Regions from separate parts of the Streptomyces sp. NPDC044921 genome, predicted to be linked through region 3. Evidence: riboswitches for the same ligand, from Rfam matches in the RefSeq annotation. Region 3 holds a riboswitch; each other region holds the start of a gene.
What was found. Region 3 has a riboswitch for cyclic di-AMP ahead of AC07DA_RS02200 (transglycosylase family protein). Riboswitches for the same ligand answer to the same signal wherever they lie in the genome.

Region 1 (10,196 bases), on a different contig from region 3:
AGCTGCGGAGCCGGTGGGCGATGCTCCAGGCCGCGCGCAAGGGACTGTTCGCGCAGATGGTGGTGGTGCCGCTGCTGCAGCGCCACCGCATCCTCACCCAGGTCTCCGGCGACCACATGGAGGTGATCAAGCTGATCCCGCCGCTGATCATCGGCGAGCGGGAGGTGGACCGGTTCGTCGACGCGTTCACGGCCGTGATGGACGACGCGCACAACGGCGGCCTGGTCTGGGACTTCGGTAAGACGCTCGTCAAGCAGGCCGTCGCCCACCGGTGAGACCCGCGGGCCGCCGCGGCGGGACGAGGCAGCCGAGACTTTGCCTGTGAGGCAAAAAATTTGCCGCTGAGGCAAGACTTCGGCTGAATGGTGGGCATGAGCTCCCCCGAGACCGAGCGGCCCGCCGGGGCCGACTCGCCGGCCGATCCGGCCGGAGCGCTGCCCGCGGTAGCGCCGCAGCTGCGGGCCCTGCGGCGCCAGGCCGCCCTGACCCTGGAGACCGCGGCCCGCGCGGCCGGGCTGTCGCCCGCCCACCTCTCCCGGCTCGAGACCGGGCAGCGCCAGCCCTCGCTGCCGATGCTGCTCACACTCGCCCGGGTCTACGGTACGACCGTCTCCGAGCTGCTCGGCGAGACGGTCGCCGGCCGGGACGCCGTCGTGCGCGCGGCCGACATGGAACCTACCGCGGCGGGCGGCTGGACCTACTGGCAGGCCGGCGCCTCCGGCCGCGGGATGCAGGCCCTGCGGGTCCACGTCCCCTACGGCTCCCAGGGCGACATCGTGCGCGTCCACCCCGGCGAGGAGTGGCTCCACGTGCTGCGCGGCCGGCTGCGGTTGCGCCTCGGCGACGCCACGCACCGGCTGACGGCGGGCGACAGCGCCCACTTCGACTCGCTCACCCCGCACCGCATCGCCGCCGACGACCACGACGGCGTCGACCTGCTCTTCGTCCACACCCTGCTGCAGAGCCCCGCGACCGCCCTGTGCCTGGGCCCCCTCACCCCTGGAGACGCGTCATGAGCGACATGGAGGAGAAGTTCCCCCGGGCCCTGTGGGTGCGGCTGTTCATCTACCTGGTCCTGGGGCACGTGTTCGCCGCGTTCGTCTACCTGCTGTTCGAGGTGGGCGCCAAGTAGCCGCGGTGCGGCGCCTCAGTCGAGGAGCCGCTCGCGCAGCCGCTCCCGGGTCCGCGGGCTGAGCCCCAGGCCCTTTTCCAGGTAGGGGTCGACACCGCCCCAGGTCTCCTCGATGGTCTCGAAGGCGGCCGCCAGGTACTCGGCGCGCGCGTCGAACAGCGGGCTGAGCAGCTCCATGACCTCGGGGGAGTAGGCCGAGGCGTGCGAGCTGCTGCGGTGCACCTTGTAGCGGCGGTGCTTGGCGTTCGACTTCAGGTAGTCCTCGACGATGGCGTCCCGCTCGACGCCCAGGGCGAGCAGCGTCACCGCGATGGACAGGCCCGCGCGGTCCTTGCCCGCCGCGCAGTGCATCAGGGCGGGGACGCTGTCCTCCGCGAGCGCGTGCAGCACCTGGGAGTGCTCCGCCGTGCGGTCCTTGATGATCATGCGGTAGGAGGCGATCATCCGCTCCACGCCCTTGCCGTCCGCGAGGATCGAGCGCAGCTGGTCGAGGTCGCCGTCGCGCACCATCCGCCAGAACTCGGCGCCGTCGGCCGGGTCGCTCAGCGGCAGGTTCACATTGCGCACGCCCGGCAGCTCGACGTCCGGGCCCTCCAGCTTCTGGTCGGCCGCGTTGCGGAAGTCGAAGACCGTGTGCAGGCCCAGCGTGGCCAGGAAGGCGGCGTCCTCCCCGGTCGCGTGCGCCAGGTGGCCGCTGCGGAACAGCACGCCCTGACGCACCCGCCGCCCGTCCACCGTGGGCAGCCCGCCCACGTCGCGGAAGTTGCGCACTCCGGCCAGCTCGGGCTCGGTCGACGGGACCTGCTGTGTCACGAGGGCTCCTCCCCATCGGCGCCGCCGGCGCGGCTCGTCGACGGGCTCATCCGACGATACGACATGGCTGCCCGGGGCAATGAGTTGTCCACAGGCGTTGCCCGGAGCGGCCCCCGCGCCCGATGATGTTGCCGCCTGATCGCACCTGATCGGCCTTGTTGGAATCTGTGAGGGCTCGATGCTGGACATCTCCGAAAACGGTCGTACGTGGGTGCTCTCCGGGCCGGCCAGCAGCTACGCCGTCCACGTCACCGAACGGGACGAGCTGCTGCACCTGCACTGGGGCCCCAGGATCACCCTCGCCGACGCCGAGGCGCTCGCCGTCCGGCCGCTGCCGGAGTACTGGCCGTTCGAGTCCCCGCTCGACGGCCGTGAGGAGTATCCGGCCGAGGGCGGCCCCCGGTTCGTCCGCCCCGCCCTGTCCGTGCGCACCGCCGAAAGGCGCGGCACCGAGTGGGTCTTCGAGGGCCACGACACGCGGGACGGCGCCCTGCGCCTGCGCTTCCGGGACGGCGACCTGACCATCACCCTGCACTACCGGATGCGCCCCGGCGCCGACGTCGTCGAGCGCTGGGTGACCCTGGACAACCGGGGGCCGGAGGTCGAGGTGCTGCGCGCCGACTCGGCCACCTGGACGCTGCCCGAGCGCGGCACATGGCGGCTGTCCCAGCTGCACGGGCGCTGGGGCGCCGAGTCCCGGCTCGTGCGCTCGGCGCTCACCCACGGCGAGAAGGTGATCGGCAGCCGCCGCGGCCACACCGGCCACCAGCACCTGCCCTGGGTCGCCCTCGACACCGACGCCACCGAGGAACACGGCGAGGTCTACGGCTGCGCGCTGGGCTGGTCCGGCTCCTGGCGGATCTCCGTGGCACAGCTCCCGGACGCGCGCGTGCAGATCACCGGCGGCGCCGGCCACGACGACTCGGGCCTGCTGACGCTGGGCACGGGCGAGTCGTACACGACACCCGTCTTCGCGGGGCTGTGGAGCGAGGGCGGCTTCGGCGGGGCGAGCCGCGCCTGGCACGCCTACCAGCGGGCGTACGTCGTCCCGGACGCCGACCGGGACCGGCCGGTGCTGTTCAACTCCTGGGAGGCCACCGAGTTCGACATCTCCGAGGAGCAGCAGCGGGCGCTCGCCGAGCGGGCCGCGGCCATGGGAGTGGAGCTATTCGTGGTCGACGACGGCTGGTTCGGGGCGCGCACCAGCGACCGGGCGGGGCTCGGCGACTGGACGCCCAACCCCGACCGCTTCCCCGGCGGGCTGAAGCCGCTCGCCGACCACGTGCACGGCCTCGGCATGCAGTTCGGCATCTGGGTCGAACCCGAGATGGTGAACCCGGACAGCGAGCTGTACCGCGCCCACCCCGACTGGGTGCAGTATCAAACGGGACGAAAGCGGACGGAGTTCCGCAACCAGCTCGTACTGAACCTCGCCCGGGAGGACGTCCAGGAGTACCTGTGGGAGCAGCTCGACGGGCTGCTCTCCAGCGCCCCCATCGACTACGTCAAGTGGGACTTCAACCGCTGCTTCACCGACGCCGGCTGGCCCGGCGACCCCTATCCGCAACGGCTCTGGGTCGAGCACGTCCGTGCCCTGTATGCCCTGCTGGACCGGCTCCGGGCCGCCCACCCGGGCGTGGCCTTCGAGTCCTGCTCGGGCGGCGGCGGGCGGATCGACCTCGGCGTGCTGAGCCGCACGGACCAGGTGTGGACCTCCGACAACACCGACCCGCTCGACCGGCTCGCCATCCAGCACGGCTTCAGCCAGATCCACCCCGCGCGGGTGATGGCCGCCTGGGTCACCGACAGTCCGAACGCCATGCTCAACCACCGGGCCAGTTCCCTGCGGTTCCGGTTCGTGAGCGCCATGGCCGGGGTGCTCGGCGTCGGTGGCGACCTCACCAAGTGGACACCGGAGGAACTCGCCGAGGCGCGGGAGTGGGTGGGGCGGTACAAGGAGATCCGCCCGGTGGTGCAGCGCGGCGACCTCTACCGGCTGCGGCCTCCGCAGGGCGGTCTGAGCGCCGTGCAGTACGTCCTCGGTGACGAGACCGTCGTCCTCGCCTGGCTCCAGGCGCAGCGCTTCGGCGAGCCCGTGCCGGCGCTCCGGCTGCGCGGTGTCGATCCGGCGGCGACGTACGAATGCCTCGAAACGGGCGAACTGTACCGAGGGGCCGTCCTGCTCCACCACGGACTGCGGGTCGGGCTGCGTGGAGACCTGGATGCCACCGTGGTCCGCCTTAAGCGGAAGTAGTCCCTCTCGTCCGAATAGGGCGATTCGGCCGCTTCGTCATAACGTGCCCCGGTCGCACGGGAGATGGGAGCGGGGTGCGTGACCATCGTCATACCCGTGACGATGTGTTGTTGCCATGCGCACGTAATTGTGGCGTTATTCAGGCCCATTGAGGAAAACGGAAGATCGGGATTCCACGCTCGGTGACGGGAAATGCGCCGACGTGGCGAGAAAAACGCGCTCACGGGCAACCGCAAGCTTGTCCCGTCGCGTCTTGGTCGCTTACGTTCCACACCGATCCGGACGGACGCCTAATCCTGCCGCCGCCCGGAGCCCGCACCCACTGACCCGACGTACGGCAGGAGCGGGGGACCCACAGGTAAGACGCCTGTTCCGGTTCCCGGAACGGGCTTGGGGTTAAGCCGCGCCCCGGCGCGGCCGGGCATCTCCAGCCCGCACCCGACAGCTCACCTCGCAGGCGACGGAGAGGAATACGCCATGCCCGCGAAGGGTAAGCACCGCCGCCCGAAGACCCAGCGTTTCACCCGCTCCATCGCCGTCGCCGGAACCGGTGGAGCGGCTCTCGCCCTGCCCCTCATGGGCGCCGCCGGTGCCCACGCCGCCACCCCGCAGTCGGCGCCGGAAAAGGCCGTCCGGTCCGTCCCGGCCGCCGAGCAGAAGACCGCGGAAAAGGCCACCGGCGCCCGCACCTACACGGTGCGGGCGGGCGATTACCTCGCGAAGATCGCCGACGACCAGAACGTCAGCGGCGGCTGGAAGAAGCTGTACTCCGACAACCGGGACGCCGTCGGCGACGACCCGTCGCTGATCCACCCGGGTCTGAAGCTCTCCCTCGGCGAGAAGGCCGCGGCGAGCGCGGCCGAGGCGCCGTCCGCGCCGAAGGCCCCGGCGGAGCGGTCCGCGAAGAAGTCCGCCCCGAAGCCCTCTTCCGCCGGTTCGCCGGCGAAGGCGGAGACCGCCCCGAAGCCGGCCGCCGCCAAGCCCGCCGCGCAGAGCAACGCCGGTGGCTACAGCTCCCCGGTGGACGGTGCCACCGTCGGCACCCCGTACCGCATGTCCGGCAGCATGTGGTCCAGCGGCTACCACACCGGCGTCGACTTCGTCGTCCCGACCGGCACCTCCCTCAAGGCCGTCGGCGCGGGCACGGTCGTCTCCGCCGGCTGGGGCGGCGCGTACGGCAACCAGGTCGTCATCAAGCTGAACGACGGCCACTACGCCCAGTACGCCCACCTGTCCCAGCTGTCCGTCTCGGCCGGCCAGACCGTGACCGCCGGGCAGCAGATCGGCCTGTCCGGCGCCACCGGCAACGTCACCGGACCGCACCTGCACTTCGAGATCCGCACCGCGCCGGGCTACGGCTCGGACATCGACCCGGTCGCCTTCCTGCGCTCCCACGGCGTCTCCGTCGGCTGACCAGGCCGCCGGCCACCCCTCCGGCACCCCCTGACCTGCCCGGCACGCCACCGAAGGCCGGACCCCTCCCCGGGGCCCGGCCTTCGGTGTGCGCGCCCGTCGGCCGGCTCAAGGGGGCGGCAACGGAACCTGCCGGACATCGACGTGCCGAGCGGGGTGGCGGTGTGGTTCCGGCAGCGGCGACGGCGCCAATCACAACTCCGGGTCTGGCGGTTCACCCGGGAACGCCCCTGACGGGCCGGCTATTCCGGAGTTGGCGAACACTTTAGGAGTGGCTCATCTCACCGCACGTCAACCCTTCCCTACGGTCGCGTAGGTCACATTCGAGGGTGAATCATGGGCGGTTGTGGCAGACGATTCGAAGAGTGACAGCAGATCAGTGATCGGGTCGTACGTGGCGGTGGGGGACAGCTTCACCGAGGGCGTCGGGGATCCCGGCCCCGACGGGGCGTTCGTCGGCTGGGCCGACCGGTTCGCCGTCCTGCTCGCCGACCTCCGGCCCGAAGGCGACTTCCGGTACACCAACCTCGCGGTGCGCGGGAAACTCCTCGACCAGATCGTGGCGGACCAGGTGCCGCGGGCCGTCGAACTGGCCCCGGACCTCGTCTCGTTCTGCGCCGGGGGCAACGACATCCTGCGCCCCGGCACCGATCCGGACGAGGTGGCCGAGCGGTTCGAGCGGGCGCTCGCGCGGCTCACCGCGGTGGCCGGGACGGTGATGGTGACGACCGGGTTCGACACCCGTGGCATGCCCGTGCTGAAGCATCTGCGCGGCAAGATCGCCACGTACAACGGGCACGTCCGCGCCATCGCCGACCGGTACGGCTGCCCGGTGCTCGACCTGTGGTCGCTGCGCAGCGTGCAGGACCGCAGGGCCTGGGACGCCGACCGGCTGCACCTGTCTCCCGAGGGGCACACGCGGGTCGCGCTCCGGGCGGGGCAGGTGCTCGGGCTCGACGTGCCGGCCGACCCCGAGCAGCCGTGGCCGCCGCTGCCGCCGCGGGGCACGCTCGAGGTCCGGCGCGACGACGTGCACTGGGCGCGGCAGTTCCTGGTGCCGTGGATCGGACGACGGTTGCGGGGGGAGTCCTCCGGGGACCACGTGACGGCCAAGGGAGCGTTGTCGCCGGACGACATCCGGATGCGGATCGCCTCCGTGGCGTGAGGCCTGCCGGGTGCCGGGCTCGCGCCCGACGGCGGGGGTGGGGCGGGGCCGCGCCGGGGGGGTGTCCGTCCTCGGAACGGCGCGATGCGGTCGGACGCCGACTGACTGTCCGTTGAGGCGCCAGCCGCCGCGGGCGGACGCCCCCCGGCGCTGCCCCTTCCGTGCGTCGGCCGGTGCGGGTGTGTTCCCGCTCGGGCGTGGGCAGCCGAGCCGCTGGGGCGACGGGGCTCCTGGCTGGAGCCCCGTCGAGGCCCCCGCGGCTACGCCGGGTCGCTCGTCGGCGGGATCGAAGAGCCTGACGCCAAGCCCAGTTCACGTGCCAGGGCCTCGTCCGTCCACTGCTGCGCCCGGGCCCGCGGCATCGCCCCGGGGTAGCACGTCAGCTGGACGGCCAGGCCGTCGAGGAAGGCGGTGAGGCGGAGGGCCGTGGCCCGCGGGTCCGGGCAGTGGAACTCGCCCGCCGCCACGCCCTCCGCGATGACCTCGGCGAGAGCCGCCTTCCACCGGCGGTCGAGGTCCCGCGTGACCTCCCGCAGCGCCGGCGCGCGCCCGGTCGCCGCCCAGCCCTCGATCCACAGCCGCCAGCCCTTGGCCTGGCCGGTCGGCGCGTACCAGCGGACGGCCGACCGCAGTCGCCGCAGCGCCGGCGTCCGCCGCCCGAGCAGCCCGCGCAGGTGCGCGAGGTCGTTCTCGGCCGCGTGCCGGAACGCCGCCGCGACCAACTGCTCCTTGGACGCGAAGTGGTAGAGCACCAGCGCGTTGCTCACCCCGAGCGCCGAGGCCACGTCGGCGATCCTGACCGCCGCCACGCCCCGGGCCTCGATCTGCTCCACGGCCGCGCCGAGCAGTTCCGCCCGCCGTTCCGCCACGCTCAACCGGACCCTCGTCACGCCGTCACCCTACCCACGCGCCCACCCTCCCCGGCGTGCGGATCCGGCCTGCCTCAGCGGTAACGGCCGTACCGCCGGGCGATCACCGGCAGCCGGTCCGCGGCGATCGCGTGGGCTGCCGCGCGCGGTGTCGTCCCGTCGGCCCGCGCGCGGGTGAGCACGTCCTCGACCAGGGCCCGCATGGACCGCCGGACGTGGGCGAACGCCTCCTCGGCGTCGGCGCCGATGTCGCCGAACAGGGTCCACCACCACCAGGCGTTGGTCCCGGAGTTGACCACCACGTCCGGCAGTACGGTCACCCCGCGCCCGGCCAGCAGCGCCTCCGCCTCCGGCCGTACGGGCATGTTGGCCGCCTCGACGACCCAACGGGCCGTGACGTGTCCCTGGTTGCCGGCGTCGACGGCGTACGACACCGCCGCCGGCACCAGCACCTCCGCGTCGGCCGACAGCCAGGCCTCGCCCGGCAGTTCCCGGTCACCGGGCCGCAGCGCGCGGCGGTCCACCGTGCCGTGGGCGTCCCGTGCGGTGAGCAGCGCCTCCACGTCGAGTCCCGCCGGGTTGGCGATCGTGCCCTTCACGTCGGCGACCGCCACGATCCTGAGTCCCGCGCGGGCAAGGAAGCGTGCGGTGGCACCGCCCATCGTGCCCAGTCCCTGGAGGGCGACCCGGGTCCCGGCGCGCGGTACACCGGCGCCGTCCAGTGCCGTGAGGGTCGCCTCGGCTACGCCGCAGCCGCCGACCAGTGCGTCGAGCCCGATGCCGTCCACCTCGACCGTGAACGCCTCCGCCAGCCGCCGGCGTGCCCCGGCCTCGTCGTCCAGCAGCGGGTAGACGGCCTGGACGGAGGAGACCAGGCCCGCCTCGGCCGCGGCCCGGTCCACCACGTCCTGGGAGAGCCCGAGGTCCTCGCCGGTCGTCCAGACGTTCTCGACGTAGGGCCGCGTCGCGCGCAGGTAGCGCACCAGCAGCGGGTACGCCTGCGGATCCCGCGGGTCGCAGTCGATGCCGCCCTTGGCGCCGCCGAGCGGGACGTAGCGGTTCGCCGGGTCGTAGTGCAGGGCCTCCTTCAGGGTCATGCCGCGGGCCAGGCCGGTGACCTCCTCCAGCGTGCAGCCGGGGCGCATCCGCAGCCCGCCGCTGGCGACCCCGCGCACCAGCCGGTCGACGACCAGGAAGCCCCGCCGGCCGGTGACGTGGTCGGTCCAGGTGAGGGACAGCAGGGGGCCGGCCATGGGGTCTCCTTCGGGCGGGCGTGTTACTGAATCGGCGGTCAGTATCGCGCCCGGGGGGACACCTGCGTCCCGGTGGGGCCGGAGGGGCCGACCATAATGGAAAGCCTGACCGACTCCCCTTGGAGGTACCGTGGCCGGTTTCCGTCCCCTGAGCTCCGGGCTGCGCGCACTGCGGCCCGCGGCGTTCGGCGCGGACCCGCGCGGTGAGCGCATGGCGCGCATCCGCAGATCGCCCCACTTCAAGGACGGGGTCTTCCAGAACCCCGGCGGTCCCGCGCGGACCCGGCCCTCGGGCTCGGCCCTGGACTTCGCGAAGGTCTTCTTCGACAAGGACACCCGGCCCCGGCGTGCCCCGCGGGGCCCGGTGCCGGTGCACACCACCACCCTCGCCGACATCTCCCGGCCCCCGGCCACCGGTCTGCGGCTGACATGGATGGGGCACTCCAGCGTCCTCGCGGAGATCGACGGCCGGCGCGTGCTGTTCGACCCGGTGTGGGGTGAGCGCTGCTCCCCGTTCCCCTTCGCCGGCCCCAAGCGCCTGCACCCGGTGCCCCTGCCGCTGGCGGCGCTCGGCCCGGTCGACGTCGTCGTCATCTCGCACGACCACTACGACCACCTCGACATGCCCAGCATCAAGGCCCTGGCCGGCACGGACACCCTGTTCGCCGTGCCGCTCGGCGTCGGGGCGCACCTGGAGCACTGGGGCGTCTCCGCCGGCCGGCTGCGCGAGCTGGACTGGCACGAGTCGACGAAGGTCGCGAGCCTCAGCCTCACCGCCACCCCGGCCCGGCACTTCTGCGGCCGGGGCCTGCGCAACACCCAGCACACCCTGTGGGCCTCCTGGGTCGTCGCCGGGGACGAGCACCGGGTCTACCACAGCGGGGACACCGGCTACTTCGAGGGCTTCAAGGAGATCGGCGCCGAGCACGGGCCGTTCGACGCCACGATGATCCAGATCGGCGCGTACTCCGACTTCTGGCCCGACATCCACATGACCCCCGAGGAGGGCATGCGCGCCCACCTCGACCTTCAGGGCGGGCCGGAGCACGGTCCGATGCTGCCGATCCACTGGGCCACCTTCAACCTGGCCACGCACCCCTGGGCGGAACCAGGCGAGGGGACCCGCGCCGCCGCCGGTGCGGTGGGCGCCCGGATCGCCCTGCCGCGCCCGGGCGAGCCCTTCGAGCCGACGGCCAGGACCCTCCCGTCCGAGCCGTGGTGGCGTGGGGTGGCGCTCGCGCCCGCGGGCGGCGCCGTCCCGGCCGGTGAGGCCGTCACCGACGTCGCGATCAAGACC
Region 2 (10,196 bases), on a different contig from region 3:
GGCAGCCCCAGCGCCGCGTTCGCCTCGTACGTGTCCAGGCCCTGGTCCTGGAGGGCGTAGGCGTCCAGCTTGTTGTAGAGGCCGATGCCCCGGCCCTCCTGGCGGAGGTAGAGGAGCACGCCGCCGCGCTCGGCGATGCGCTCGACCGCCTCGCGCAGCTGCGGGCCGCAGTCGCAGCGGGCCGAGCCGAACACGTCCCCGGTCAGGCACTCGGAGTGCAGCCGCACCAGCGGGACCGGGCCCGGCTCGCCCAGGACGACGGCGACGTGCTCCTGGCCGTCGGCCAGGCCGTGGAAGGTGACGAGCTCGGCGTCGGCCTCGTAGCCGTCGTGGAAGCGCAGCGGGACCCGGACGCGGGCGCGCGGGGTGGCGATGACGCTGGGGGTGTCGGGCATGCGGGGCCTCTCGGTTCCGTTCCTGTTCGGCGGCACAGCCGTCTGGCGCGTTCGCGTGGCCATGTGCTTCAGATTTGAAGCAGATCCACGGCTCGAACCCTACTCATGCTTGAAATTTGAAGCAATAAGAGGGCCGCGCGGTGTGACGTGCGTCATGAACAGGCCGGGGAGGACCTCCGCCGCCAGGGCACGTCCTCCGCCGCCGGCCGCGCCCCGTCCTCCTGGAGCCCCTGCGCGATCGCCGTCGAGATGGCCTCCAGCTGGCCGACCTGCTCCGCGCCGAGCCGGTCGAACAGGAAGCTCCGCACGGTCTCGACGTGTCCGGGGGCCGCCCGCTCCAGCACGGCGAACCCCTCGTCGGTCAGCGCCGCGATGCTGCCCCGCTTGTCGTGCGGACACGCCTCGCGCCGCAGCATGCCGTCCTTCTCCAGCCGCGTCACCGCGTACGTCAGCCGGCTGCGCGTGATCTTCAGCCGCTCGGCGAGGCCGGTCATCCGCAGCCGCCGCTCCGGTGCCTCCGACAGGACGGACAGGATGGAGTAGTAAAGGTGGGGCATGCCGGCGTCCTGCTGGAGCTGCCGGTCGATCGCGTCCTCCAGGAGCAGCGAGGCGGCGATGTAGGCGCGCCAGGCGCGCTGCTCCTCGGGGGTGAGCCAGCGAGTCGTCATGCCGCCAGTGTAGGTTGTTTCAAACTTGAACCAGCCTGTCCGCCGTCCCGACCAGCCGCGGAGCGCCGATGCCCCACCCGTACGTCCTGCTGTCCGCCGCCGTCTCCCTCGACGGCTACCTGGACGACACCGGCCCCGAACGCCTGCTGCTGTCCAGCCCGGCCGACTTCGACCGGGTCGACGAGGTCCGCGCCTCCGCCGACGCGATCCTGGTCGGGGCCGGCACCCTGCGCGCCGACAACCCGCGCCTGCTGGTGAACGCGCCGGAGCGCCGATCGGCCCGGGTGGCCGCCGGGCTCCCGGAGTACCCGCTCAAGGTCACCGTCAGCGGCTCCGGCGACCTCGACCCGGACGCCCGGTTCTGGCACACCGGCGGCGAGAAGGTGCTGTACACGACCGACCGGGGGGCCGAGCGCGCCCGTGCCCTCGGCGTCGCCGCCGACGTCGTCCCGCTCGGCGCGGACCTCGACTGGCGGCGGCTCCTCACCCACCTGCACGACGCGCGGGGCGTACGGCGCCTCATGGTCGAGGGCGGCGGCCTGATCCACACCCAGCTCCTCACCCAGGGCCTCGCCGACGAACTCCAGCTGGTCCTCGCCCCGCTCTTCGTGGGCGACCCGCGCGCGCCCCGGCTCTTCGGACCCGGCGGCTACCAGGGCGGCCGGCTCCGGCTGCTGGAGACGCGGCGGATCGAGGACGTCGTCCTCATGCGCTACGCGCCGACCGCCCCCGGGACCGGCGCCCTGCCCGCCGCCGCCGACCACCACTGGCTGGCCCTCGCCTGCGAGTTGGCCGAGCGCTGCCCGCCCGCGAAGACGGCGTTCAGCGTGGGCGCGGTGGTGGTGGCCGCCGACGGCACGGAACTGGCCCGCGGCCACTCCCGGGAGGGCGGTGACCCGGTCGTGCACGCCGAGGAGGCGGCCCTGGCCAAGATCGACCCGGCCGATCCCCGGCTTTCCGGCGCCACGGTGTACAGCAGCCTGGAGCCCTGCGCCCGCCGCGCCTCCCGCCCCGCCCCCTGCGCCCGGCTGATCCTCGACGCGGGCGTACGCCGGGTGGTCACCGCCTGGCGCGAGCCGGACACCTTCGTGGCGGCCGCCGACGGCGGCGGCGTCCTGGCCGCCGCCGGAGCGGAGGTCCTCGTCCTGCCGGAGCACGCGGAACGGGCCCAGGCGCCCAACCGTCACCTGCTGCCCTGAGCCCCCGGCGTCGGGGGTGGCGCGAGCTGTCCCGCGCATGGCGTACACTGGAATCACAACGACGCGGGGTGGAGCAGCTCGGTAGCTCGCTGGGCTCATAACCCAGAGGTCGCAGGTTCAAATCCTGTCCCCGCTACTGAAGGCCGAGGGCCGGAATCCGAAAGGGTTCCGGCCCTCGGTGTTTTCGTCCCCCAGCCCCTCACTCAGGGTGAGCGAATCCTGCCGCTCCGCATAACAACTGACACACCGTCAAAACCCGTCAGTCACTTGGAAGGCGGTCAACTCGCCCGATTCAAGCCGGTCATGCCGGGTATGTCCGCGCGAAAAAGGTTAATGATCAAGCGGAATCGCTGGAATACGCACCGCGGCTCCATTAACGTTCGATAACGCAGCGCGGTCGTCCCAGCCGTCACAGAAGGCGGCTCCGTGCGCACGCGCCGAATCCCGAAAGGGAACCGGGGAACCACCACTTGGGGTGAATCGAGCGGATGCCGCCGTGCAAGCACGGCCGGTATACGCGCGTAGGAGACCTTCCTGCTCCGAACCCGTCAGCTAACCCGGTAGGCGAGAAGGAAGGAAAGGAGTACGCCTACGTGGCGTCCAACCGGCCTGCCCCCGCGGCCCCGTTCGCGACGGACCAGCGCGACACCGAAGTCTTCGGCTACGGCGGTCAGCGCACCGACGAGGGCCCGTTCCAGGAGTGGAACCCCACGGCGGAGTCCATCCGCCCCGTCCGTGGCCGGCATCGCGTCACCAAGCAGCGCGGCGGAGGGCTCGCCCGCAGCTCCACCGTCCTGGGCGTCGGCGTCATAGCCGCCGTGGGCGCCGGCGGCATGGCCAGCGCCCAGACCGGCAAGCCGCCGGTGTCGATCTCCGTGCCGGACCTTCCCTCGGTGGGTTCCCTCATCTCGGACGACGACACCCCCGAAGGCTCCGCAACCCCGCTCAGCGACCTCGCCACGGCCGCGGCGGACACCGACCAGGGCACCTCCGGCGCCGGCGAGGCCCTGCGCGCCCGGATCATGGCCCAGGTCGAGCACCAGCAGGAGCAGATCGAGACCAAGGCCGCCGAGGAGGCCGCGGCCGCCGCCGAGAAGGCCGCCGCCGAGGCCGTCGCCAAGGCGGAGAAGGAAGCCAAGGCCAAGGCCGCCGAGGCCAAGCGGAAGGCCGAGGAGGAGGCCCGCAAGAAGGCCGAGGCCGAGCGGCTCGCCGCCCTCGCCAAGCAGTACACGCTGCCGACCTCCTCGTACACCATCACCTCCAGCTTCGGCCAGGCCGGCGCCTACTGGTCCTCCGGCTACCACACCGGTCTCGACTTCGCCGCCCCCACGGGCACGCCGATCAAGGCGGTCCACAGCGGCACCATCACCGAGGCCGGCTGGAACGGCTCGTACGGCTACAAGACCGTCCTCACCCTCGATGACGGCACCGAGATCTGGTACGCGCACCAGTCGTCCATCGGCGTCAGCGTCGGCCAGAAGGTCAGCACGGGCGACGTCATCGGCCGCGTCGGCGCCACCGGCAACGTCACCGGGGCGCACCTGCACCTGGAGGTGCACGCCGCCGGCTCCAGCAGCGGCATCGACCCGATGGCCTGGCTGCGGGGCAAGGGACTCAACCCGTAAGCGCCGAGCGCCACAAGAAGCACCGGCAGCCCTGACGACGACCCCCCGGCGTCAGGGCTGCCGGTTTTCCCGGGGCCGGAGCGTGCTCAGGACCGGTAGGGGTTGTACGCCGGATACGGGGTGGGGTGAGGGGCGTACCCGGCCGGGTGGCCGTATGCGGGCGTCTGCCCGTACGCGTGGCCGTGTCCGTACGCGTGGCTGTGACCGTACGCGCCGGGCGTCGGCCACGGCGGGGCCGTCACCGGTACCGCGGGGGCCGTGACCCTGGCCGCGTGGTCCAGGGCGGGGCGGGCCGCGTCCCGGCGACGCCACAGTGCGGCGAGCAACTCCATCTCCCGTACGGCGAAGTCGGCCCCGGAGTGGCCGCGGCGGGCCCGGTGCCGCAGGAACGCGAGCGACGTCGCGTACGCCTCGTAGCGCGCCACCTCCCGCGCCGCCGCCTTCCCGGCGTGCCGGCGGGCGTACTGGCGGGCGATCCGGCGCGCCCGCATCGAGCCCAGGGCGTACGGTTCGGCCGGGGACAGCCAGCCCGCGACCGCGTAGGCGGGCAGCTCCGCCCGCACGGTCCGCAGCTCCCGCTGCCGCGTCCAGATCACCAGCCACGTCAGCAGGCCGAAGATCGGCACCATGAACGCCGCGTACACGGCGAAGAACCCGTACTCGCCGAACGCCGACGAGCCGTTCCACATCGCGTGCATGCCCATCGCCAGCAGCAGCCCGGTGACCGGGAACGCGACGCGGCGCGCGTGCCGGCGGTCCGCCGAGAGCGCCGCGACGCCGAACCCGATGCCGGTCAGGACGGTGAACAGCGGGTGCGCGAACGGCGACATGATGATGCGGACGAAGAAGGTCGCCGCCGTCACGGAGGCGATGCCGCTGTCGCCGGTGAGCTGGTCGGTGCCGAAGGCGGTGCCCAGGTAGAGGATGTTCTCCGTGAACGCGAAGCCGGTCGCGGTGACACCGGCTATGACCACGCCGTCGACGATGCCGGTGAAGTCCCGGCGGCGGAAGAGGAACACCAGGAGGACGGCCGCCGCCTTGGCCGTCTCCTCGACCACCGGCGCTATGACCGTCGCGCCGAGTGTGTCCGCGCTGGACGGGTCCGCCGTCGCCGTCGCTATCCACCGCGTGGCGAAGCTGTTGGCGACGATCGCTATCAGCGCCGCCGCGCAGGCGCCCCAGGCGAAGGAGAACACCAGGTTGCGCCAGGGACCGGGCTCGACGCGGTCCAGCCAGCGGAACGAGGCGATGAGCAGGGGCACCGGGAGCAGCGCCAGGCCGAGTCCGACCAGGAAGCCCTCCGTGCCGGTCTCCTCGCGGACCAGGGCGAGGATGACCAGGCCGGACAGCGCGAGGAGGGTGGTCGGGGCGCCGTAGCGCACCCAGGGGCGCTGCCACCAGTGGGCGTGCCGCAGCGGACCGGCGGTGGGGGCGCCGTCGATGGGGGCGCTGGGGTACGACGGGTGTGGGGGGCAGGTGGCCACGGCATTGACCCTAACGACGGAGGGGCGCTGTCCGCAGGCGGGAGAGGTGCCAGGGGTGCGGAGTGGTGCGGTGCGGTCAGACGCCGGCGGGGGGTTGGTCCGCGTGTGGTACGCGGCGGAAGAGGAGGTCGTTCACGACATGTCCCTTGTCCAGTCCCTGGCCCTCGAAACGGGTCAGCGGCCGGAAGCCGGGACGCGGCGCGAAACCGCCGTCCGCCTGCGTGTTCTCGAAGTCGGGGTGGGCCGTGAGTACGTCGAGCATGTGTTCGGCGTACTCCTCCCAGTCGGTCGCGCAGTGCAGGATCGCGCCCGGCTTGAGGCGGGTCGCCGCGAGGGTGAGGAACTCGGGCTGGATCAGCCTGCGCTTGTGGTGCCGCTTCTTGGGCCAGGGGTCGGGGAAGTAGACGCGCAGGCCGTCGAGGCAGTCGGGGGTCAGCATCTCGCGGAGCAGGATGATCGCGTCGCCGTTGCCCACGCGGACGTTGGACAGGCCGTTGCGGTCGGCGAGGTTCAGGAGGTTGCCCTGGCCGGGGGTGTGGACGTCGACCGCGAGGATGTTGGTGCCGGGGTCGGCGGCGGCCATCTGGGCGGTCGCCTCGCCCATGCCGAAGCCGATCTCCAGGACGACGGGGTTGTCGTTGCCGAAGAGTTCGGGCAGGTCGAGGGGGTGGCTGCCGTCGATGTCCAGGCCCCACTTGGGCCACAGGCGCTGCAGCGCGTCGGCCTGACCGGCGGTGACCCGGCTGCGCCGCGGCTGGAAACTCCGGATGCGCCGCTCGAAGTGCGACCCGGCGGGATCGGGCTTCGGCCCGTCGGGAAAGCGCGGCTCTCCCTTGGCCCGGGTGCGCTGTGCGGTGGCCGGGGGGTGGGGGAGCGGGGTTTCGGGGGAGTTCGCGGAGTCAGACACAGTGAGGTCGATTTTACGGGGTCGGGATGTGAGGGTGCGGGGCTTCACCTGCTTGCCGGGGGTGGCTGGATGGAGGGCGGGCCTCTCGCCGGGTGGCGGCTGGGGGTGGGGTGCGGGCCCCTCGCCGGGAGGGCTGAGGGTGGGGTGCGGGTCCCTCGCCGGGTGGCGGCTTGGGGGTGGGCTCGCGTTTTCGCCTGACGGTGGGCCGGGGGGCGGGGCCGCGCCGGGCGTGTCCGTCTTCGGAGCGGCGCGATCGAGTCGTGTGCCGACTGACTGCCCGTTGACGCGCCGACCGCCGCGGGCGGACGCCCCCGACACGGCCCCTCGCGCCGTCCCGTGGGTGCGGGTGCGTCGTGGCTGCCGCCGCCGCCCCGTCGCGGCCCCCGCCCGGCCGCGGGTAGGCGTGCGCCTAGCCGGGACTGGCCGCGCGGCGGAGTCCGGGCGCGGCACGCTCAGAGCGCGCTCAGCGCCCGGCGTGCCACCTCTCTGCCGATCGGCAAGGAGGCCGTGGCCGCAGGGGAGGGGGCGTTCAGGACGTGGACCGTGCGGGGGGCCTCACGGATCAGGAAGTCGTCGACCAGCGTGCCGTCCCGCAGGACGGCCTGCGCGCGCACGCCCGCCGCCGTCGGCACCAGGTCGTCCTCGGACACCCCGGGCAGCAGCCGGCGCACCGCCTCGGTGAACGCTCCCTTGGACAGGGACCGCCGCAGCTCACCCGCCCCGTACCGCCAGTGCCGCCGCGCGATCCGCCAGGAGCCCGGCCAGGCCAGGGTCGAGCCCAGCTCGCCCGGGCGGACCGTGGCCCGGCCGTAGCCCTCGCGGGCCAGGGCTGGTACCGCGTTGGGCCCGATGTGGACGCCGCCGTCGATGCCCCGGGTGAGGTGCACCCCGAGGAAGGGGAACGCCGGGTCGGGCACGGGATAGACCAGGCCCCGCACCAGCTCTGGCCGGGCCAGCTCGTAGTACTCGCCGCGGAACGGCACGATGCGCACGTCCGGGTCGTCCCCGGTCAGCCGGGCGATCTCGTCGCAGTACAGCCCCGCGCAATTGACCATGACCCGCCCGCGTACGACGTCCCCCGCGGCCGTGAGCACCGCGACGCCACGGTCGGGCCGGCGGTCGACGCGGACCGCACGGGTGCCGTAGCGGATCTCCGCGCCCGAGCCGTGGGCCAGCTGGCGGGCGACCGCGACGAAGTCGCAGACGCCCGTCGTGCCGACGTGTATGGCGGCCAGGCCACGTACCTCCGGCTCGTACTCCGGGATCTGGGAGGCGCCCAGCTCGCGCACCGGTATGCCGTTCTCCCGGCCGCGCTGCACGAGGGCGTGCAGGCGGGGGAGCTCCGCCCGGTCGGTGGCGACGATCAGCTTTCCGGTGACCGCGTGGGGGATGCCGTACTCGGCGCAGAACTTGACCATCTCGGCCGCCCCGCGCACCGCGTAGCGCGCCTTGAGGGAACCGGGGCGGTAGTAGATGCCGCTGTGGATCACGCCGCTGTTGCGGCCCGTCTGGTGCCGGGCCGGGCCGGGCTCCTTCTCCAGGACGGTGACACGTGTGCCCGGTGCGGCGCGTGCGATCGCGTACGCCGTCGACAGACCGACGATCCCGCCGCCGATCACCAGCACGTCACAGTCGTATGCGAGCCCCACCGGCACCACCTCCCACCTCGATAGTGCACTGCGCCACTGACAGTGCCTCCAAACGCGGGGACGGCACCCCTCGGGCACCTATGCGGGGGTCATCAGCAGCGGCCGGGCGCGCTCACGGAGCTCCACCACCCGCGGTTCGTCGCCGTAGGGCTCCAGGCGGTGGAGCAGGTCCTTCACGTACTCCGTCGTGCGGGCCGACGAGATGCGCCCGGCGACCTCCACCGCCCGCACCCCCTGCTCGCACGCCGCGTCGAGATTGCCCGACTCCAGTTCGGCGACCGCGGACACCACCAGGCGCAGGCCGTGGGAGCGCACGAACTCCTCCGTCGGCTGCGACAGCGCCTGCTCCGTGAAGCGGCGGACCTGGCGGGGGGCCTTGAGGTCGCGGTAGCACTCGGCCGCGTCGGCGCAGAAGCGGTCGTAGGAGTAGAAGCCGAGCCAGCTGGGGTCGTTGTCGCCGGGGCGGGCGCGCTCCAGCCAGCTCTCGGCCGCCTTCAGGGCGCCGCCGGCCGCCTGGGCGTCGCCCGCGCGTGCGTGCGCGCGGGCCTCGACGAGGCGGAAGAAGCTCATGGTGCGGGCCGTGGCCAGGCCCCGGTTGCGTTCCAGGGCGGCCTGGGCCAGGTCCACGCCCTCGTCGCCGAAGCCCCGGTAGGTGGCCTGGAGGGACATGGAGGCCAGGACGTAGCCCCCGAGGGGGACGTCGGCGGCGGCCCGGGCCAGGCGCAGGGCCTGGATGTAGTAGCGCTGGGCCGCTTCCTGCTGGCCGGTGTCGAAGGCCATCCAGCCGGCGAGCCGGGTGAGTTCGGCGGAGGCGCCGAACAGGGCGCGGCCGACCTCGTCGGAGTAGGAGCCGAGGAGGAGGGGCGCGGCCTCCACCCTTAAGCACTCGGGGACCATCGACGAACGCCAGTCGCCGCCGCCGTACTTGGAGTCCCAGCGCCGCGCGTCCTCCGCGGCCTCGCGCAGCTTCTGCACATCGCTGTGGCCGACTTTGAGCGGTGCGCCGGAGCCCTCGCCGGGGCCCACGTCACGCGCGACCGAACTGTCGGCCGGGGTTATCAGCCACCGGGAGGCGGGCGTTGCGTACGCGCTCACTGCGAACGATCCGGCGAGCGACTGCCAGATGCCGCCGGAGCCGGCGCGGCGGCCGGCGAGGTCGAGGCGGTACAGCTCCGTCGCGGACTTCACCGCCTGGCCGACGTCGCGCGGGAAGGCGAGGCCGACTTCGGGTGCGGGGTCCGCGTCCGCCAGGCCGATCTCGTGGAGCGGCACCGGGCGGCCGAGCTTCTGGCCGATGGCGGCGGCGATCAGGTGCGGGGCCGCACCCTGCGGCACCATTCCCTTCGACACCCAGCGCGCCACCGAGGTCTTGTCGTAGCGAAGTGTCAGTCCCCGCTGTGCGCCAAGGTCGTTGACGCGCCGCGCGAGGCCTGCGTTGCTGATTCCCGCGAGGGCGAGAACGGCGCCGAGTTTTTCGTTCGGCCCGCGTTGCTCCCTGGACATGAGCCACCCCTCGACACAGACGGCTGCCGCGCTGGCATAACCGTGCGGCATTCGTAAACCCAGCGTAGTTCGCCGCATCCCAAGCGTTAAGGGGCATTGTTCCGGTTGGCGGGATTGTGGTCCGTACTGAAGTGCGGGGCAGATACGGTCAGTTGCGGTGTGCTCCCACTGTGTGGCCGTGCGCCCGGCCGTGCGCTCTTCTCCGGCCATCGCGGGAGCGGTTCCATGGTCCGTGCGTGGGTCGGCCCGCTGTACTGGATCCAGTGGGCTGGGGGACACCGCCGCCTTCATCCCCGCGGGCGGCGGAACGGTCCGGGAGGCGTGCTCCGTCTCCCGGGCTACGCGACCGGGTGACGCGGTGCCGGTCCTGTACGGAGCGTGTTCGAGTCTGCCCGCGCGTCGACGATTTGGCCGAAAATCGACCCCGCCGATTGCGGGGCTTCAGGGCTCCGACCACGGCAGTTGAGGGCGCGTTGGGCGTGTTTGGGGCGCGTATCGGGGGCGCATTCACGTCGCAGTCGTACGGGTGACATGTCGCCGGTGTGTCTTGCCCCGTGGCCGGATGGTCGCGTAACGGCGGCGCGGTCGCGGTCGCCGTTCTTCCCGCATTCCCTTCCGTGCCCCTTTTCCGTTCCCTGCCTGTCCTCTCCTCTCCCGTCCTCTCCTCACCTCTCTCCGCAGGGCCGTACCGTCTTGCGGGGTACGGGAGTTCGGGGACCAGGCAGGGGTGTCGGCGGCTCCGCCGGGGCGCATTCGGCGGAGCGCG
Region 3 (10,196 bases):
CCGCACACCCCGATCGAGGAGTACGCCCACCGCGTCCGCCCCGACGGCCTGCCGCACGATCCGTGGCTGCGCGTGCACGCCCGGGCCGGTGCGACCATCGACTCGGTCGCGCCGGCGTCCATGACGGTGGCCGCCCCGCTGGCCGACTGGCGCCGCTGGACGGGCCTGCCCTTCGACACCCCGGGCGACGTCGAGGTACCCGGTGCCCTGGTGCCGGTGCGCTGCGAGCCGGAGCGCGGTTACGCGGTGTACGTCGAGCCCAACGTGTGGATGCAGCAGCCCCTTTGAGGATCCCCGCCGAGCGCCGCCCTCCCCGCGTCTCCCGCGTCTTCCCGGGGGCGAGCCGCCCGTACGAAGTGATCAGCACCCGAAGTGATCAGCACGACAACGGTTCGGTACAACCCGTGACCGGTTGTCCGTGTCGGGCTATACGCTCGGACTCCCAACGGGCTCTGACACTCGCACACCCGTCCCATCGGCTACACCGGTCCAGGAGCAGTCATGTACGGCCACGGCGCGGCGCCGCCTCCCCGCAGCGCGGCAACGGTCATCTCCCTGCGCGTGCTGTTCGCGGCAGCCGGCTTCCTCACGTGCGGCGTGCTGGCCTGTGTCCCGCTGTTCCGGGTGGCCGTCCTGCGCGGGCGCGCCCTGGACTGGGTGCTGGCCTGGGTGACCCTGCCCCTGTCCATCGCCTGCTTCCTGGTGGTCGGCACCCTGCCGGACGAGGACGTCCGCACCGACATCGCACTGGGCCTGATCCTGCTGCTCGGTGTCGGTGCCGCGATCTACTTCCTGATCGTGGACATCACCCACCACGCCGAGCGGCGGCACGCCGGCGGCTACCCGGCCTCGCCCCACGCGCCGACCGTCCACACGCCGTACGGCTATCCGCACCCCGGGTCCTCCTACGCCCCCACGCCCGTGCCGCAGCCGCCCGCGCAGCACACCCCCGTGCCGCGCGACGCCACGCCGCAGGGCCCGCTCCCCGTCCAGCCGCCCGCCGCGCCGCAGCGCCCCGCACCCGCCCGCATCGACCAGGTCCGCGCCGAACTCGACGAACTCAGCGACTACCTGCGCCGGCAGGAAGGCGACGGCCGGCGGGACGGCGATCGCGAGGGCGGCAGGTGACCGCGACGGCGGGACGGGTCGTCGCCGGCCGCTACGAGCTGTCCACGCTCCTCGGGCAGGGCGGCATGGGCCAGGTCTGGACGGCGTACGACCAGCGCCTCGACCGGCGCGTGGCGGTGAAGCTGCTGCGCCCCGACAAGGTGGCGGGCCAGGACGCGGAGGAACTGCGCCGCAGGTTCGTGCGCGAGTGCCGGGTCACCGCGCAGGTCGACCACCCCGGCCTGGTCACGGTGCACGACGCGGGCAGCGAGGGCGAGGAACTGTTCCTCGTCATGCAGTACATCGACGGCTCCGACCTCGCGGAGCACCTCGCGGAGCGGAACCCGTACCCGTGGCCGTGGGCGGTCGCGGTCGCCGCGCAGTTGTGCGCCGTGCTCAGCGCCGTGCACGCCGTGCCGATCGTCCACCGCGACCTCAAGCCGCGGAACCTGATGGTGAAGCCGGACGGCACGGTCACCGTGCTGGACCTCGGCGTGGCCTCCGTCATGGAGGCCGACACCACCCGCCTCACCCACACCGGCACCCCCATCGGCTCGCCCGCCTACATGGCCCCGGAGCAGGCGATGGGCGGCGCGGTCGGCCCGTACACGGACCTGTACGCCCTCGGTGTCGTCCTGCACGAACTGCTCAGCGGGGACGTGCCCTTCTCGGGCTCCACGGCGCTCGGCGTCCTGCACCGCCACCTGTACGAGCCACCGCTGCCGGTGCGCCGCCTGCGGCCCGAGGTCCCCGAGGCCCTGGAGACCCTCGTGCTGCGGCTGCTCGCGAAGGACCCGCAGCACCGGCCCGCCTCCGCGCAGGAGGTCTACGAACACCTGGAACCGATGTTGCCCGCGCGCGGCACGCCCACCGGAGCGCCCCTGGATCCCACCCGCCCCTTCCTGCGCCCGCACGCCCCCTGGCCGTACCGGGCCCGTACCCCGGCGCCCCAGCCCGCGCCGCCCGCCGCGCCCGTCGCCGAGGCCGCGGGCACGACGGACATCGCCCGCGCCGTCGACGAGGTCAAGCGGCTCCTCGGGGAGGGGCGCATCACCCAGGCCGTCGACATCCTCGGCGCGATCCTGCCCGCCGCGGCGGAGCAGCACGGTGAGCACTCCCCGGTGGTGCGCACGCTGCGCAAGCAGTACGCGGCCACGCTGCTGGACGACGGCCAGTTCCGCCGCGCCCTGCCCGAGCTGCGCCGCCTCGCCGAGGAACGCGCCGCCGAGGCCGGCCAGGCCGATCCGCAGGCCCTGCGCTTCCGCTACGAGGCCGCCCAGTGCCTTGAACAGCTGGGCGAACCGGCGGCGGCGCTCGCCGAGTACCGGGCGGTCCTGCCGTACTACGAGAACCAGTACGTCGCCGCCGGCGGCCCCGAGCTCGCGCACGACGTCCGCCGCCGGATCGGGCACCTCCTGCTCGCCCTGGGCGACCGCGGCGCCGCCCACGACACGCTGGCCCGGCTGCTGCACGACGTGGAGCGCACCCACGGACCCGGCCACCCGCTCGGCGCGGAGATCCGCAGGACGCTGCAGTGGCTGGGACAGGTCCGCGGCTGACCCCCGGCCGGGAGCTGGCGCGCCGGTGCCGGAAGTCCTGGCGAATCGTTGGTCGAATGGGTTGGCCAGAGCCTGGCCACTGCCTACCATCGATCACCGCAAGACTTTGTGCACCGTCGCACAATCTCCTCGGGAGGTCTCCTTGCACCGCCGCCGTCGCACCGCGCTCCTCCTCACCGCCGCGATCGCCGCGGCGCCCCTGCTCACCGCCTGCGGCAACGACGCGCATCCCGGCGCGGCGGCCGTGGTCGGCGGGCAGCGGATCACCGTCTCCCAGCTGGAGGAGCGGGTCGGAGAGGTCCGAGCGGCCCAGCGCGCGGCCGTGCGGAGCGACGCCCAGTACCAGCAGGCCGTCGCCCGGACCGGCACCCTCACCCGCGACACCCTGCACACCATGGTCCTCGACCGGGTGCTGCACCGCGCCGCCGAGGACGCCGGGGTGACCGTCAGCCGCAAGGAGATCCAGCAGATGCGGTCCGGCCTGGAGGAGCAGGCCGGCGGCGCCGAGGCGCTGGAGACGACGTGGCTGCAGCGGTACGGCATCCCGCCGCAGCGCCTGGAGGAGAACCTCCGCCTCCAGCTGGAGGCCCAGAAGCTCGCCGAGAAGCTGGGCACCGACACCACCCGCCCCGAGTTCTGGAAGGCCCTGTCCGAGGCCTCCAAGAAGCTGGACGTCGACCTCAACCCGCGCTACGGCACCTGGGACGTCCGCAAGAGCAGCCGCGCCGACGCGAAGACGCCGTGGGTGCGGGACGTGACGGCGGCACAGAACCCGCAGAACATGTAGGGCCCGGCCGGCCCCTCCAGCGGATGACGTCCACGGGCCCCGCGCAGGCCTGTGGACGACCCCGGGCCCTGTCGGCGTCGTGGGATAGCTTCGAACCGTGAACGCCAACAGCCCCGAAGCCACCCCGGGCCCCCGGCAGGCCGCCCCCGACGCGGCCGCCGGCCCCGGCCGCGTCGTCCTGCTCACCACCAGCCACCGCGTCGCCCCCGGCCTGCTGTCCTGGCCCGCCTGGCAGGCCCTGCACGCGGCCGACCGGGTGCTGTGCGCGGACGGCGCGCATCCGCAGCTGCCGTATCTGCGCGAGGCGGGGATCGAGGTCGAGGAGGCGTCCCCGACCGCCCAGGAGCTCGTCGACGCCTGCGCCGGCGAGCGCACGGTGGTCGTCGTGGCGACGGGCGAGGGGGAGCCCGCCCTGACCGACGGCCTGGCACGCCTCGCCGGCACCGGCCGTCTCGCGATGCCCGAGCTGGAGCTGCTGCCCGCCTCCTACGACCTGCCGGGCGCCCGGCTGCTCGACCTCGTCCAGGTCATGGACCGCATCCGCACCGAGTGCCCCTGGTCGTCCCAGCAGACCCACAAGGGCCTGGCCAAGTACGGCATCGAGGAGGCGTACGAACTCGTCGAGGCGATCGAAGAGGGCGACCGCGACGAACTGCGCGAGGAGCTCGGCGACGTCCTCCTGCAGGTCGTCTTCCACGCCCGCATCGCGGAGGAGGACCCCGAGGCGCCGTTCTCCGTCGACGACGTGGCCGGCGGCATCGTCGCCAAGCTGATCCACCGCCACCCGCACGTCTTCGGCGACGCGACCGCCACCACCCCCGAGGAGGTCAAGGAGCACTGGCTGCGCACCAAGGCCGTCGAGAAGCGGCGCAGCTCCGTCACCGAGGGCATCCCCCTGGGCCAGCCCGGCCTCGCGCTCGCGGCCAAGCTGGCGTCCCGGGCCCGCACGGCCGGCCTGGACATACCGCTCCCGCCGGTCGAGGGCATCGGCTACGACCTGCTGGCCCTGGCCGTCCGCGCGGAGGCGGAGGGCGTGGACCCGGAGGCGGCACTCAGAGCGGCGGCCCGCGCCTACCGGGACGCGATCAGGGAGGCCGAGGGCTGAGCGGACCGGCGAGGGCCGGCAGCGGCGGGCCGGATACGGTCGGAGGGTGACCGACCAGCCCCAGCCCAGCCCGCCCGCCTCCGCCCCCGCCCCCGACCTGTTCACCTGGGAGTTCGCGAGCGACCCCTACCCCGCCTACGCCTGGCTCCGCGAGCACAGCCCCGTCCACCGGACGCGGCTGCCGAGCGGCGTCGAGGCCTGGCTGGTCACGCGCTACGCCGACGCGAAGCAGACTCTCGCGGACAACCGGCTCTCCAAGAACCCTGCGCACCACGACGAGCCCGCGCACGCCAAGGGCAAGACCGGCATCCCCGGGGAGCGCAAGGCCGAGCTGATGACGCACCTGCTCAACATCGACCCGCCGGACCACACCCGGCTGCGGCGCCTCGTGTCCAAGGCGTTCACGCCCCGCCGGGTGGCCGAGTTCGCGCCGCGGGTGCAGGAGCTCACCGACCGGCTCATCGACGGATTCGCGCGGGAGGGGAGCGCCGACCTCATCCACGAGTTCGCCTTCCCGCTGCCCATCTACGCCATCTGCGACCTGCTCGGTGTCCCCCGCGAGGACCAGGACGACTTCCGGGACTGGGCGGGCATGATGATCCGTCACCAGGGCGGGCCCCGCGGCGGGGTGGCCCGGTCCGTGAAGAAGATGCGCGGCTACCTCGCCGACCTCATCCACCGCAAGCGGCAGGCGCTGCCCGCCGAACCCGGCCCGGGCGAGGACCTCATCTCCGGGCTGATCCGCGCCTCCGACCACGGCGAGCACCTCACCGAGAACGAGGCCGCGGCCATGGCCTTCATCCTGCTGTTCGCCGGTTTCGAGACGACGGTCAACCTCATCGGCAACGGCACCTACGCCCTGCTCACCCACCCCGGGCAGCGCGCCCGCCTCCAGGCCTCCCTCGCCGCGGGGGAGACCGGCCTGCTGGAGACCGGCGTCGAGGAACTCCTGCGCTACGACGGCCCCGTCGAGCTCGCCACCTGGCGGTTCGCCACCCAGTCGCTCACCATCGGCGGACAGCGCATCGCCGCGGGCGACCCGGTCCTGGTCGTCCTGGCCGCGGCGGACCGGGACCCGGAGCGGTTCGCCGACCCGGACGTGCTCGACCTGTCCCGCCGCGACAACCAGCACCTCGGATACGGCCACGGCATCCACTACTGCCTCGGCGCCCCGCTCGCCCGCCTGGAGGGCCAGACCGCGCTCGCCACCCTCCTCACCCGCCTCCCGGACCTCCGCCTCGCGGCGGACCCGGCCGAGTTGAGATGGCGCGGCGGGCTCATCATGCGCGGGCTGCGCACCCTGCCGGTGGAGTTCACCCCGCAGGGAAGGTGACACGCCCTCAGCTCTGTGATCTTCACGTGATCTGCGCGGCATGAACTTGTGACAAGTGATCGTGTGCCGATACGTTCACCCATCAGCGCGGCCGGGGACCCCTGCGCCGCGCGGGTCACTGCTGTCTCGCGAAAGGTCTCCGTATGCTCTCCGGGAACGGCCGGCACCGTCGCCCCCGCCAGGCTCCGGCTCTCCTCGTCGCGGCCGGAGTGACCGGCTCCGCCATCGCGATCCCGCTCCTCGGGGCCTCCGGTGCCAGTGCGGCCGACGGCGCGACCTGGGACCAGGTCGCCGACTGCGAGACCGGCGGCGCCTGGAGCCAGAACAGCGGCAACGGCTACTACGGAGGCCTCGCGCTGTCCCAGGAGAACTGGGAGAAGTACGGCGGTCTGGACTACGCGGCCAGCGCCGACCTCGCCAGCCGCTCCCAGCAGATATCCGTGGCCGAGAGAATCCTCGCCGACCAGGGGGTCGGCGCGTGGCGCACCTGCGGGCTGCTCTCCGGCCTCGAACAGGGCGAGTCGAGCCCGGCCGACGGGTCCGGCTCGTCCGCCGGGTCCGCTCCGGCCGGCTCACCCGGATTGCTGGACTCGCTGGATCCGTCCGGGTCTTCTCCCTCGCCTTCGCCGTCCGCCACGGCGCCGTCCGACGGTGCGCCGACGTCTCCGGATGAATCGGCCAAGCCCGACAAGTCGTACAACCCGTCCTCCTCTCCTTCCGCGTCGGAGAGATCCGGCGGCTCACCCTCGGCCACGCCCGGGAGTGAGGCGTCCGGCAACTCCCGGCGGGACGGCGGCGCTTCGGACGTCACGGACACCGGCTCCGGCCGGCATCGCGGCCCCAGTGCCGACGAGAGCGCCGGATCCGCGGGCGGCTCCGGGAGCGGCACCCCGGGCCGGCACGCCTCGCGCGGCGACGCGGAGGCCGACGCGGCGTCCGAGGGTGCCTACATCGTGGGTGTCGGCGACAACCTCTGGTCCATCGCCGACTCCCTCCGCATCAGCGGCGGATGGCAGGAGCCGTCCACCGCGGGCGCGGAGGCCGCCGGCGGCGGACAGGACCTCATCGCCCCCGGTCAGACGCCTGGTGAAGCGGACGAAGCGGGCGAGAGGTAGCCGTTCGGACAGGGCGGGAACGGCGGCTCAAGTCACCCCGAAACCGGGTGAGTTCACGTCACATTTCGCGCTGAATGTCCGGTATAAGCGCGGTGAGAGATAGATCTCAGAAGCCCTGATCGTCTTTGAAATTCGGCGGATCACCTGCTTACGGTCGTGACCGCTCGCCACCGCGAGCCCCGGCTGCCGCAACGCCGAATCCTGCCAGCGGCCGCCCGGGAACAGTCGTCGCGTCAAGCGCCGTAGGCAGGAGCGGGGGACCCAAGGTAGGTGCCCGACCGGCCGGTTGGCCGGAAGGGCTTGGGGTGAAGCCGTGTCCCGTGAGGGACGCGGCCGGGCAACTCAACCGGCCCGAACCCGACAGCTCACCTCGCAGGCGTCGGTGAGGGGATCCATCCATGCTGTTTTCCGGCAAGGGCAAGCACCGTCGTCCGTCCAAGGCCACCCGTGCCATCGCCGTCGCCGGTGTCGCCGGCGCCGCCGTCGCCGCCCCGCTGATGGCGGCCGGCAACGCCTCCGCGGCCACCGCCTCCGAGTGGGACGCCGTCGCCCAGTGCGAGTCCGGCGGCAACTGGTCCATCAACACCGGCAACGGCTACTACGGCGGTCTGCAGTTCTCCGCCTCCACCTGGGCCGGCTACGGCGGCACCAAGTACGCCTCCACCGCCGACCAGGCCACCAAGGCCCAGCAGATCGAGATCGCCGAGAAGGTCCTCGCGGGCCAGGGCAAGGGTGCCTGGCCGGTCTGCGGCAAGGGCCTGTCGAGCGCCGGCTACACCGGCGGCGGCTCCACCGACTCCGGCAGCAGCTCCTCGCAGAGCCAGAGCCAGAGCCGGCAGAGCACCGAGACCCGCGAGACCCAGCAGCCGGCCTCCCGCTCCGACGAGCGCCCGGCCGCCAAGAAGACCGTCACCACCCCGACCGGCAAGAAGGTCAAGAAGGGCGACGGCGAGTACAAGGTCGTCAAGGGTGACACCCTCAGCTCGATCGCGGCCGAGGAGAAGGTCAAGGGCGGCTGGGAGAAGCTCTTCGAGCTGAACAAGGACATCGTCGAGGACGCCAACCTCATCTACCCGGGCCAGCAGCTGCACCTGAAGTAAGCAGCGGCCCACCCCGTCCCCACGGGCTCCCCGCCCCGGCGTGTTCCCCCGTACACGCCGGGGCGGGGTGTTTTCCGGGTGTTTTCCGGCCGGGCCCTCGGCGGAGGTTTCGGCCGGTCTTGGCGAACCGCCTTTGTTCCGTTCGGAAACAATTTACTCTCGGTTCTGTCCATGGGGTGGGCGACCCGGTGGCCGATCGCCCGGAGCCGGTTAGGCTCATGTCGCGAGCCACCGGCCCGCACCTCGCCGGGTCCACGCGACCCGCGTACCCCGCGTCACATCAAGAAGGAGATGCTCGTGCCGTCCATCGACGTCGTCGTAGCCCGGGAAATCCTGGACTCCCGAGGCAACCCCACGGTCGAGGTCGAGGTCGGCCTCGACGACGGCAGCACCGGTCGTGCCGCCGTCCCGTCCGGCGCCTCCACGGGCGCCTTCGAGGCCATCGAGCTCCGCGACGGCGACTCGAACCGCTACCTCGGCAAGGGTGTGGAGAAGGCCGTCCTCGCGGTCATCGAGCAGATCGGCCCGGAGCTGGTCGGTTACGACGCCACCGAGCAGCGCCTGATCGACCAGGCGATGTTCGACCTGGACGCCACCGACAACAAGGGCTCGCTCGGCGCCAACGCCATCCTCGGCGTCTCCCTCGCCGTCGCCCACGCCGCCTCCGAGGCCAGCGACCTGCCGCTGTTCCGCTACCTGGGCGGACCGAACGCGCACCTGCTGCCGGTGCCGATGATGAACATCCTGAACGGCGGCTCGCACGCCGACTCCAACGTGGACATCCAGGAGTTCATGATCGCCCCGATCGGCGCGGAGTCCTTCTCCGAGGCCCTGCGCTGGGGCGCCGAGGTCTACCACACGCTGAAGAAGGTCCTGAAGGGCAAGGGCCTGGCCACCGGCCTCGGCGACGAGGGCGGCTTCGCCCCCAACCTCGGCTCCAACCGCGAGGCCCTGGACCTCATCCTCGAGGCCATCAAGGAAGCCGGCTACACCCCCGGCGAGCAGATCGCCCTGGCGCTCGACGTCGCCGCCTCCGAGTTCTACAAGGACGGCGTCTACACCTTCGAGGGCAAGGAGCGCTCGGCGGCCGAGATGACCGAGTACTACGCGGAGCTCGTCGACGCGTACCCGCTCGTGTCCATCGAGGACCCGCTGTTCGAGGACGACTGGGAGGGCTGGAAGACCATCACCGCCCAGCTCGGTGACAAGGTCCAGCTCGTCGGCGACGATCTGTTCGTCACCAACCCCGAGCGCCTCGCCCGCGGCATCGAGGAGGGCGCGGCCAACGCCCTGCTGGTCAAGGTCAACCAGATCGGCTCGCTCACCGAGACCCTGGACGCCGTGGAGCTGGCCCAGCGCAACGGCTTTAAGTGCATGATGTCCCACCGCTCCGGCGAGACCGAGGACGTCACCATCGCCGACCTGGCCGTCGCCACCAACTGCGGCCAGATCAAGACCGGCGCCCCGGCCCGCTCCGAGCGCGTCGCCAAGTACAACCAGCTGCTGCGCATCGAGGAGATCCTCGACGACGCGGCGGTGTACGCCGGCCGCAGCGCGTTCCCGCGCTTCAAGGGCTGATCGCCGGAAGGCCCGACCCGTAAGAGGCAGCGTCGTACGTACGTCCCCGTACTCGGTCCCGTACCGTGTCCGGGGACGTACGCGCGTAGGACGGTGCAGCGGGAGGCGGACTGACATGGCCGTGAAGGACCGGGACCGGTTCTCCACCGCGACCAGGATCCGGTTGCTCGGCGAGCAGACCGCGGCCCGGGTCTACCGCTCCCAGACCAAGCGGCAGGCCCGCCGCTCCCGGCTGACCGGCCGGGCCGCGCTGCTCGCCCTGGTGATGTGCTCGCTGATCGTGGCCCTGGCCTACCCGATGCGGCAGTACGTCTCGCAGCGCGCCGAGATCGACGACCTGCGCCGTGAGCAGCAGCAGGCCCGCGAGCGCGTCGAACGGCTGCGCGACCTCAAGGCGCGGTGGCAGGACGACGCGTACGCCGAGCAGCAGATCCGGCGGCGGTTGCACTACGTCATGCCGGGGGAGACGGGGTTCATCGTGATCGACCCGCGCGCGGCGCAGCAGTCGCGCA

Region 1: it holds a riboswitch for cyclic di-AMP, as region 3 does, so the genes downstream of both, AC07DA_RS18145 (M23 family metallopeptidase) here and AC07DA_RS02200 (transglycosylase family protein) in region 3, are expected to answer to the same signal.
Region 2: it holds a riboswitch for cyclic di-AMP, as region 3 does, so the genes downstream of both, AC07DA_RS14290 (M23 family metallopeptidase) here and AC07DA_RS02200 (transglycosylase family protein) in region 3, are expected to answer to the same signal.

Annotation. Positions count from the first base shown of each region.
Region 1 covers NZ_JBWKIF010000010.1:200,314-210,509, forward strand. The annotation lists gene AC07DA_RS18120 (aspartate aminotransferase family protein) at 1-275, shown strand, start outside; gene AC07DA_RS18125 (helix-turn-helix domain-containing protein) at 372-1,016, shown strand; gene AC07DA_RS18130 (DUF6126 family protein) at 1,013-1,132, shown strand; gene AC07DA_RS18135 (tyrosine-protein phosphatase) at 1,148-1,945, opposite strand; gene AC07DA_RS18140 (alpha-galactosidase) at 2,124-4,199, shown strand; cyclic di-AMP (ydaO/yuaA leader) riboswitch at 4,517-4,672, shown strand; gene AC07DA_RS18145 (M23 family metallopeptidase) at 4,677-5,612, shown strand; gene AC07DA_RS18150 (SGNH/GDSL hydrolase family protein) at 5,992-6,777, shown strand; gene AC07DA_RS18155 (TetR/AcrR family transcriptional regulator) at 7,038-7,667, opposite strand; gene AC07DA_RS18160 (Glu/Leu/Phe/Val dehydrogenase dimerization domain-containing protein) at 7,721-8,899, opposite strand; gene AC07DA_RS18165 (MBL fold metallo-hydrolase) at 9,030-10,196, shown strand, end outside.
Region 2 covers NZ_JBWKIF010000007.1:326,748-336,943, forward strand. The annotation lists gene AC07DA_RS14270 (GTP cyclohydrolase II) at 1-395, opposite strand, end outside; gene AC07DA_RS14275 (MarR family winged helix-turn-helix transcriptional regulator) at 548-1,063, opposite strand; gene AC07DA_RS14280 (dihydrofolate reductase family protein) at 1,132-2,262, shown strand; tRNA gene AC07DA_RS14285 (tRNA-Met) at 2,325-2,398, shown strand; cyclic di-AMP (ydaO/yuaA leader) riboswitch at 2,688-2,844, shown strand; gene AC07DA_RS14290 (M23 family metallopeptidase) at 2,856-3,887, shown strand; gene AC07DA_RS14295 (PrsW family intramembrane metalloprotease) at 3,974-5,371, opposite strand; gene trmB (tRNA (guanosine(46)-N7)-methyltransferase TrmB) at 5,448-6,278, opposite strand; gene lhgO (L-2-hydroxyglutarate oxidase) at 6,731-7,936, opposite strand; gene AC07DA_RS14310 (NsdA family TPR-like regulatory protein) at 8,006-9,430, opposite strand.
Region 3 covers NZ_JBWKIF010000001.1:451,194-461,389, forward strand. The annotation lists partial or broken gene AC07DA_RS02165 (GNAT family N-acetyltransferase) at 1-288, shown strand, start outside; gene AC07DA_RS02170 (hypothetical protein) at 502-1,128, shown strand; gene AC07DA_RS02175 (protein kinase domain-containing protein) at 1,167-2,666, shown strand; gene AC07DA_RS02180 (SurA N-terminal domain-containing protein) at 2,809-3,453, shown strand; gene AC07DA_RS02185 (nucleoside triphosphate pyrophosphohydrolase) at 3,551-4,558, shown strand; gene AC07DA_RS02190 (cytochrome P450 family protein) at 4,605-5,891, shown strand; gene AC07DA_RS02195 (transglycosylase family protein) at 6,035-7,006, shown strand; cyclic di-AMP (ydaO/yuaA leader) riboswitch at 7,235-7,400, shown strand; gene AC07DA_RS02200 (transglycosylase family protein) at 7,405-8,106, shown strand; gene eno (phosphopyruvate hydratase) at 8,404-9,684, shown strand; gene AC07DA_RS02210 (FtsB family cell division protein) at 9,800-10,196, shown strand, end outside.